DNA from 2 places in the Labrys okinawensis genome. Region 1 is predicted to be linked to the other one. Evidence: predicted binding sites of a transcription regulator. Region 1 holds the regulator's gene; the other holds the start of a gene.
What was found. Region 1 encodes PhoB, which activates phosphate uptake and scavenging genes when phosphate is short. Its sites were predicted from a motif close to TGTCATNNANCTGTCAT; they were not measured.

Region 1 (4,421 bases):
CGCGCCCTAGCCTCTTTGTATCGACGTGTCCTAGCGGTTCTTGGCGGCTCGATTTGAAAGCAAGTCGCCCCAATAATGGCTGTCCCTGTCGAATAGGGCTGGAGACGCGCGTCATTGTCGTGCCGGCGCGAGGTGCGCCGGCCGATCGAGGAGAGATGCAATGGAATTCGCGATTCTGATCTATTCCAGTGAAGAGGCCATGCAGAACGCCCAGCCGGCTGCAAGAAATGAGATGCTTGCCGCTTATGGCGCCTATACGCAGGCGATCAAGGCTTCCGGTATTCTGCTGGGATCCAACCGCCTGCGGCCGACCGCTTCGGCCACCACCGTTCGGATCCGCGACGGCAAGACCCAGGTCTTGAACGGGCCTTTTGCTGAGACCAAGGAGCAATTAGCTGGCTATTATCTCATTGATGTGGCCGATCTCGATACGGCCCTGAACTGGGCCTCTCGCTGCCCGGGCGCCGGCGCAGGCTCGGTCGAGGTACGCCCCATCTGGCCGATGGACGAGTATTAAGCGGCCCGACAGGCCGTGCCGCCCTCCGCCTCAAGCCTTGCCGAAAGCGTCGCCCGGCGAAGCTATGGCAAGCTGGTCGCCTTTCTGGCGGCACGCTCCGGCGACGTGGCCGGGGCGGAGGACGCGCTCGCCGATGCCTTCGCGGCGGCGCTGGAGCACTGGCCCGCGAGCGGCATCCCCGACAATCCCGAAGCCTGGCTGCTGACATCGGCCCGCCGGCGCCAGATAGACAACGCCCGCAAGACCAGGCTCCGCCTGGAGAAGGCTGACGACGTCACCAGGCAGATCGAGGAACTTGCGATGATCAGGGAGCAGGATCATGTCATTCCTGACGAGCGCCTGCGCCTGATGTTCGCCTGCGCCCATCCGGCGCTCGATGCCACCGTGCGCGCGCCATTGATCCTGCAAACGGTGCTCGGCTTCGATGCCGCCGCGATCGCCAGCGCCTTCCTGATCTCGCCGGCTGCCATGAGTCAGCGGCTGGTCAGGGCCAAGACCAAGATCAGGCAGGCCGGCATTCCCTTTCGCGTGCCCGAGCGCGAAGAACTGCCGGAGCGCCTCGATACCGTGCTGGAGGCGGTCTACGCCGTCTTCGCCGAAGGCTGGGCCGATCCGGAGGGCTCGCGGCCACGTCGGCGCAACCTTGCTGCTGAAGGCATCTGGCTCGGCCGCCTGATCGCCTCGCTGATGCCGGACGAGCCCGAAGTGCTTGGCCTGCTCGCCCTGATGCTGCATGCCGAGGCGCGCCGCGCCGCCCGCCGCAGTCCGGAGGGCGACTTCGTGCCCCTTGCTCAACAGGATACCCTGCTCTGGGACGAGGAGATGATCGAGGAGGCCGAGGCCCTGCTTGCCCGCGCGGTAAAGAGAGGGCAGATCGGCCGTTATCAGCTGGAGGCAGCGCTGCAGTCGGCCCATGCGATCCGGCGCAGGGGCCTGGCGGTGGACTGGGCGGCGATCGTGCAGCTCTACGACGCGCTCGTCCTGCTGACCCAATCCCCGGTCGCCGCCATCAATCGTGCCGTGGCGCTAGCCCATATCGAGGGCACGGAGGCCGCACTGGCGGCGTTCGACGCATTGCTGGAGGACGCTCGCCTTGCAGAGTACCAGCCCTATTGGGCGGCGCGGGCGGACCTGCTGGCACGAGCGAAACGGTTCGACGAGGCGAGGGACGCCTACATGCGTGCGATCGGGCTGGAAAGCGATCCTGCCATCCGTCGCTACCTGCAAGGGAAGATGGGGCAGGTTTAGTTGCAAGTGCCTTTCAGGGGCGCGGACATCGCGACATGCAAGTATGTCGCTGTGATATCCGCGCTCTCAATCAGCCCTGCTTCGAGAAGGTTTCGTCGAAGGAATAGCCGGCGCCGCGTACCGTGCGGATCGGATCGATCTCGCGCGTGCGGTTCATGGCCTTGCGCAGGCGGCCGACATGCACGTCAACGGTGCGCTCGTCGATATAGACGTCGCGGCCCCAGACGCTGTCGAGCAGCTGTTCGCGGGCGAAGACGCGGCCTGGTGCCTGCATCAGGAATTCCAGCAAGCGGAATTCCGTCGGCCCCAGGCGGATCTCGCGATTGCCGCGATGGACGCGCTTGGTCTCGCGGTCGAGCGAGATGTCGCCGGCCTTGAGCAGGGAGGCGACATGATCGGGCTTGGCGCGGCGCAGGAGGGCCCGCACGCGGGCCGAAAGTTCCGGCACGGAAAACGGCTTGACGACATAGTCGTCCGCGCCGGTGGCAAGGCCGCGGACACGCTCGGCCTCCTCGCCACGGGCGGTGAGCATGATCACCGGCAAGCGCTCCGTCTCTGGCCGCATACGGATGCGCCGGCACAATTCGATGCCCGACAGGCCGGGCAGCATCCAGTCCAACAGCACGAGATCGGGGACGCTCTCGCGCAACCGGATCTCGGCATCGTCGCCCCGTGCCACGCTGTCCACCTCATAGCCCTCGGCCTCGAGATTGTAGCGCAGCAGAAGGGTGAGGGCTTCTTCGTCCTCGACTATCAGAACCTTGGGAGGCATAGCCGGTTCCCCTTGTTACTTAGCCGGCACTGGAAGGTCGACGAGAGACGTACTCGTATCCGCCTTCGGACGTTCGCCGGCAGGGGATTCGCCGGTCACCAGATAATGCACGGTCTCGGCGATGTTGGTGGCATGGTCGCCGATGCGCTCGATGTTCTTGGCGCAGAACAGCAGATGTGTGCAGAAGCCGATATTGCGCGGATCTTCCATCATATAGGTCAGGAGTTCGCGGAAGAGCGAGGTGTACATGGCGTCGATCTCGCCATCCGAACGCCAGACCGAGAGTGCTTCCTCGACATTGCGCTGGGCGAAGGAGTCCAGAACCTGCTTGAGCTGCTCGAGTACGAGGTCGGCCATGTGGTCGAAGCCGCCGAAGAGCTGGTTGGGCTGCATATGGCCCTGGATGGCCACGACGCGTTTGGCGACGTTCTTGCCGAGATCGCCGATGCGCTCGAGGTCGTTGGCGACCCGCAGGGCCGAGACGATCTCGCGCAGGTCCAGCGCCAGCGGCTGGCGCTTGGCGATGATCAGGATGGCGCGTTCCTCGACCTGGCGCTGCAACTTGTCGATCGAGGCGTCGAGATCGATCACCGCCTTCGCGCGCTGGCTGTCGCGCTTGAGCAGAGCTTCCACACTGTCGGCCACGCTCTTTTCGGCAAGGCCACCCATTTCTGCGATCATGTTGCGCAACTCGCGCAATTCCTGATCGAAGGACGTAACGATGTGATCGGACATGCCGTTCTCCAAATTCCTTGTCGCCGCCGTCTATGTGCCGGCTTGAATGCCTGCCCGGGGATCAGCCGAAACGGCCGGTGATGTAATCCTGCGTGCGGCTGTCATTCGGGTTGGTGAAAATCTTGTTCGTCGCCCCGATCTCGATGAGGTCTCCGAGATAGAAGAAAGCGGTGGTGTCGGCGCTGCGCGCCGCCTGCTGCATGTTGTGGGTCACGATCACGATGGTGAAGTCGCGCTTCAATTCGTCGATCAGTTCCTCGATCTTGGCGGTCGAGATCGGGTCGAGTGCCGAGGTCGGTTCGTCGAGAAGCACTACTTCCGGCTTCACCGCGATGGTGCGGGCGATGCACAGGCGCTGCTGCTGCCCGCCGGACATGCCGAGCGCCGAGGCGTTGAGGCGGTCCTTCACTTCGTTCCACAAGGCTGCCTTGGTCAGGCACCATTCGACGCGCTGGTCCATCTCGGCCTTGGAAATGTTCTCATGCAGCCGGACGCCGAAGGAGATATTATCATAGATCGACATCGGGAAGGGCGTCGGCTTTTGGAACACCATGCCGACGCGGGCGCGCAGCACCGCCGGATCGATCTCCTTGCCGATGACATTCTGGCCGTCGAGCATGACCTTTCCCTCGGCGCGCTGGCCGGGATATAGATCATACATGCGGTTTAGCACACGCAGCAGCGTGGACTTGCCGCAGCCCGAGGGGCCGATCATCGCGGTGACCTGACGCTCGGCCACGCTCATGTTGATCTTCTTCAGCGCATGCTTCTCGCCGTAATAGAAGTCGAGGTTTTCGACCTTCAGCTTGACGGGAGCGTTGGGATCGGCAACCGGGCGGTCGGAAACCGCGATCGAGGCGTTGGGTGAGGACATGGGAGCACTCATTTCTTGGGAGCGAGCACGACGCGGGTGATGATGTTCAGGGCCAGCACGCCGATGGTGATGAGGAGGGCGCCGGCCCAGGCGATCGAGACCTGGTTGGGATCGGGGCTCTGGGCGAAGAGGTTGATCGCCAGCGGCAGGCTGGGGAAGGCGCCGCCGAGATCCAGCGTCCAGTTCGAGTTGCCGAAAGCGGTGAAGAGCAGTGGCGCGGTTTCACCGGCGGCGCGGGCCAGCGCCAGCAGGATGCCGGTGATGATCCCGGTGCG
Region 2 (4,421 bases), 1.8 Mb from region 1:
CGTCTGCACCGGGTCGACCTGCGCCGTCACGGCTGGCTGAGCTGGCTTGGCCGGCTCGCTGGCAAAACCAAGCCAGCTGGCATAGAAGGGCTGGTCATCACCCGCTGGAGCCGCAGCAGCCACCTTCGGGCCAGGCGCGGCGACCTCAGCCGGGACCGGAGCCGCCGCCACGAGGGAGGGTCTGCCGGGCACATCGACGGTCGCCACCGCGGCAGGCTGGGCAGCGGGCAGTTGATCGGCCGGCAATTTGCCGCCCATCAGGCCGGCATAGACGGACTGCTGGCGGGCCGCGACGGCCTTCGGATCGGCAGGTCCCCTAAGCGGACGGCGGGCTATCGCGGCTTCGGACTGCAGCAGTTCCTCGGCCGCCGAATAGGTCACCTGCCGGGCGGCCTGGGCATCGGCGGCGGTGGCCGGCGCGCCATTGTCGTTGAGCGCCACTTCAGTCACGTCGATACTGGAATAGACGAAGGGACGGTCCTTGCCCGGCACGGCCATCTGGTCGACGGAGCGAGCCACGAAGATGGGGTTGGAGCCGCCATCCTGATAGATGTAGTTATAGGCCTTGGTGCCCGAAGAGATCAGCGAGGCGATCTTGGCCTCGTCGTTGCGCTTCTTGTCGTAGACGGCGGCGGCCACGCTCGGACTGGCGGGTGCAATGCCACAGGGCGCACCACCGTCACCGTTGAAGACATAGCGGCCTTTGCAGACATCGGTCTTCACCGACTGCTTGGTCACTTCGAAATTGTCGGAGCCTTCCTTCAGATTCTGCCAGAAGCCGAGATTCGGATTCTTGCGGTTCTTGGCCATGTTCTCGGCCGTCATGTGGAAGGGATAGGACTGCAGCTGGAACGAGCCCTGGCCAGCCTGCAGCGCTTCACGGGCCACGGCATAGATCTCGGCCATCTGCTTGTCGGTCATCGCGAAGCAGCCGCGCGAGGAGCAGGAGCCATGTACCATGATGTCGCCGCCGGCGCGGCCGAGCTGGCGGTCGAAATTGTTGGGATAGCCGACGTCGAAGGACAGGTAATATTTCGAGTTCGGATTGAGCTGGCCCATGCCGACATTATAGAAGCCCTCGGGCACCTGGCGGTCGCCTTCGACCTTCTTGGGGCCTAGCTGGCCGGACCAGCGGCAGATCGGATAGGTCTTGAGCAGGCCATATTTGCCACTCGAGGTCTGCTTCCAGATCTCGAGCTCGGATTCCTTTTTGTACACACGCACGAGGATCGGCGCAGTGCGCGCCATGTCCTTGGCCTGCATTTCGGCCAAGAGCGACGGGGGTACGGGGCTGATGGAGCGAAGGCTGGCCCCGTTCTGATTGGAACAAGCCGCGGCCAGCAACATAATCGGCACAGCCATGGCAATCTTGCGCGTCAACGTGAAGTGAGCGGACATGAACCAGCGAACCCGTGAAAAGTCAGTACTTCAGACGAGAGGACATTTACCGTCAATGGGCAGTCGCCGCAAGTCACGGGCCCATCATGGTTACGCGACATCATGAACAGTGTCTTAACACAACAATGCCTGATTCCGGCGCGCCGCGATAGAGGGGGCGGTCGCTGATATATCGCATGCCCCGTACGAGATGACCAGAAAGGATAAACCTGCCACGGCCGGGTCCTTGTCCTGGCACCATGGCCCCCACACCCCGGAAGGTAAATGGACACCGATACTGTTCTTACTGCAACTTGTGTTTGTATCGTTGACGCTATGTCAAAGAGTATACATATCGGCGATAAAGCGAGCCAAGATTGCCAGTCGAGACAAGTCTTGTCTGGAATGGTTGCAATCACATGTCGTATATCATGCGCGCCTGGCAGAAGCCGGCAGCATGTCATGGATCCGTCACTGCAGGTAGCTATTCCTTGCGAACACAACTTAAGCTTGTGTCATCGAAAGGATCACCATGCGCACGCTTCTCGCCGCCCTTGCCGCTACGACCATGCTGGCCGCGCCAGCGCAGGCCACTAGCATCTATCCGTTGGACCGCGCAACGATCCTCGTCGGCTCGCCCTTCGACTTCAAGGTCGAGTTCGAAGGAAACGTTAAGCAGGATGACGTCCGGGTCACCGTGAACGGCCAGGATTACAAGATAGTCTTCGGCAAGGATGTCGAGTTCGTCGCCTCGGAGAAGGGCAAGGAAGACAAGGACCTCGGTTCCGCCGTCCTGTTGCGTGGCCTCACCATCTCGATCCCCGGCAGCTACAAGGTGGAAGTCTCCGCCGGCAGCCAGGTGAAGAGCGTGACCTGGGACGTCTACGGCACCGCTGCCACCCCCAAGGCAAAGAACATCATCTTCCTGCTCGGCGACGGCCTGTCGGTTGCTCACCGTACAGGCGCCCGCCTGATGTCCAAGGGCATGACCGAGGGCAAGGCCAATGGCCGCCTCAATCTGGACGACCTCGACCACATGGCCTTCATCGGCACTTCGGCGACTGACGCCATCGCCACCGACAGCGCCAACACCATGTCCGCCTATATGACCGGCCATAAGACCGCGGTGAATGCGCTGGGCGTCTATGCCGACCGCACGCCGGGCAGCCTGGATGATCCGAGGGTCGAGACCATCGCCGAAGCCCTGCGCCGTGCCTCCAAGAAGTCGATCGGCGTGGTCTCCACTGCCGAGATCGAGGATGCCACGCCGGCGGCCGTCGTCTCCCATACCCGCAAGCGTGCCGACAAGGCCAACATCGTCGGCATGTTCTACGGCGTCAAACCTGATGTCATCCTGGGCGGGGGTTCCGCCTATTTCCTGCCGCAGGCCACGCCCGGTTCCAAGCGCAAGGATGACAAGGACTATATCCAGCTCTTCAAGGATGCCGGCTACGCCGTGGCTACCGACAAGGATAGCCTCGCGGCCGCCAATGGCACCAACAACAACAAGATCCTCGGCCTCTTCCACACCGGCAACATGGACGTGGCGCTCGACCGCCTGTTCCTGAAGAAGGGTACGGTCTCCAAATTCCCGAACCAGCCTGGCCTCGAAGACATGACCAAGGTCGCCCTCGAGCAGCTTTCCAAGAACCCGGATGGCTTCTTCCTGATGGTGGAAGGTGCCTCGATCGACAAGATGTCCCATCCCATGGACTGGGATCGCTCGCTCTATGAAACCATCGAGTTCGACAAGGTCGTCGGCCTCGCCCGCGAATTCGCCAAGGCCCATCCCGACACGCTCATCGTCGCCACCGGCGATCACACTCATGGCGTGTCGATCATCGGCACCATCGACGACAACAAGCCGGGCACGGAGATGCGCGAGAAGGTCGGCACCTACGCCGAAGCTGGCTTCCCCAATTATGAGGACAAGGATGGCGACGGCTATCCGGACAAGGTGGATGTCTCCAAGCGCCTTGCTGTCTTCTCCAACAACTATCCCGACTATTACGAGACCTTCCGCCCGAAGATGGACGGCCCGTTCGAGCCGGCCATCCAGAACGAGAAGAAGGAATATGTCGCCAACCCAGCCTATAAGGACGTTCCCGGCGCCGTCCTCCGCGAAGGCAACCTGCCGCGCAATGCCGACACCGCCGTCCATGCCGTCGACGACATCGTACTGCAGGCCACCGGTCCCGGCGCCGAGGGCTTCAAAGGCTATATGGAAGAGAGCGACGTTTACAAGGTGCTGGTCGACGCCTTCGCCCTCGGCAACGCCGCACCCCAGAAGGCCCAGATGCAGTAAGCAGGGTCGTGATACGCTCCTCCGGGTGGAAAACTGCCCGGAGGAGTGTGTTATTTGGGAGTTCGTTACTTGCCAAGGCAGGCGGAGGCATTGTCATTCCCGGCCGGGGCCCTCGATAACCGCTCGGGACTGAACGCCATGCGAAAGGACAGCGCCATGACCGAGACCGGCATCTTGCACCGCCGCCGCGTCCTCGGCCTCATCGGCCTTTCGCCTCTCCTCCTCGCCCATGCAGCCCTTGCTGCCTCCGCCGCGCTCACCTTCGACGAGCTCTATGGCAAGATCAGCGTGCTCGGCCTTGAATACTCCGCGAGGGTCAAGGAACTCGCCGGCCAGGAGGTCACCATGAGCGGCTTCATGGCGCCACCGCTGAAAGCCGAGGCCAATTTCTTCGTGCTCACCGAGGTCCCGATGTCGATCTGCCCCTTCTGTTCCTCGGATGCGGACTGGCCCGACAACATCGTGGTCGTCTATCTCGACGAAAAGCAGACCTTCGTGCAGCCAGGCACCCGCATCGAGGTGACCGGTCGCCTGGAGATGGGCTCCTGGACCGATCCCGAGACCGGCTTCCTCAGCCGCCTGCGCCTGCGCGGGGCGCGTTACTGGGTGGCCTGACGCCGTGCTTGCCCTGAAGCTCAACGATATCGCCATCTCCTATCCCGGCCTGCCCGCGCCGGTGCTGCAGATCGGCAGCCTTGATATCCCTGCCGGCGGCCAGGTCGCCATCACCGGCGCTTCT

Region 2: the regulator PhoB is predicted to act here: its motif matches at 1,836-1,852, upstream of ACMDCR_RS30635 (alkaline phosphatase).

What each region holds. Positions count from the first base shown of each region.
Region 1 covers NZ_CP178864.1:1,378,047-1,382,467, forward strand. Annotated here, with positions in the region: gene ACMDCR_RS06605 (aldo/keto reductase) at 1-10, shown strand, start outside; gene ACMDCR_RS06610 (YciI family protein) at 161-517, shown strand; gene ACMDCR_RS06615 (RNA polymerase sigma factor) at 533-1,765, shown strand; gene phoB (phosphate regulon transcriptional regulator PhoB) at 1,836-2,537, opposite strand; gene phoU (phosphate signaling complex protein PhoU) at 2,553-3,272, opposite strand; gene pstB (phosphate ABC transporter ATP-binding protein PstB) at 3,334-4,146, opposite strand; gene pstA (phosphate ABC transporter permease PstA) at 4,155-4,421, opposite strand, start outside.
Region 2 covers NZ_CP178864.1:6,603,023-6,607,443, forward strand. Annotated here, with positions in the region: gene ACMDCR_RS30630 (L,D-transpeptidase family protein) at 1-1,362, opposite strand, end outside; gene ACMDCR_RS30635 (alkaline phosphatase) at 1,910-3,682, shown strand; gene ACMDCR_RS30640 (hypothetical protein) at 3,839-4,297, shown strand; gene ACMDCR_RS30645 (ABC transporter ATP-binding protein) at 4,302-4,421, shown strand, end outside.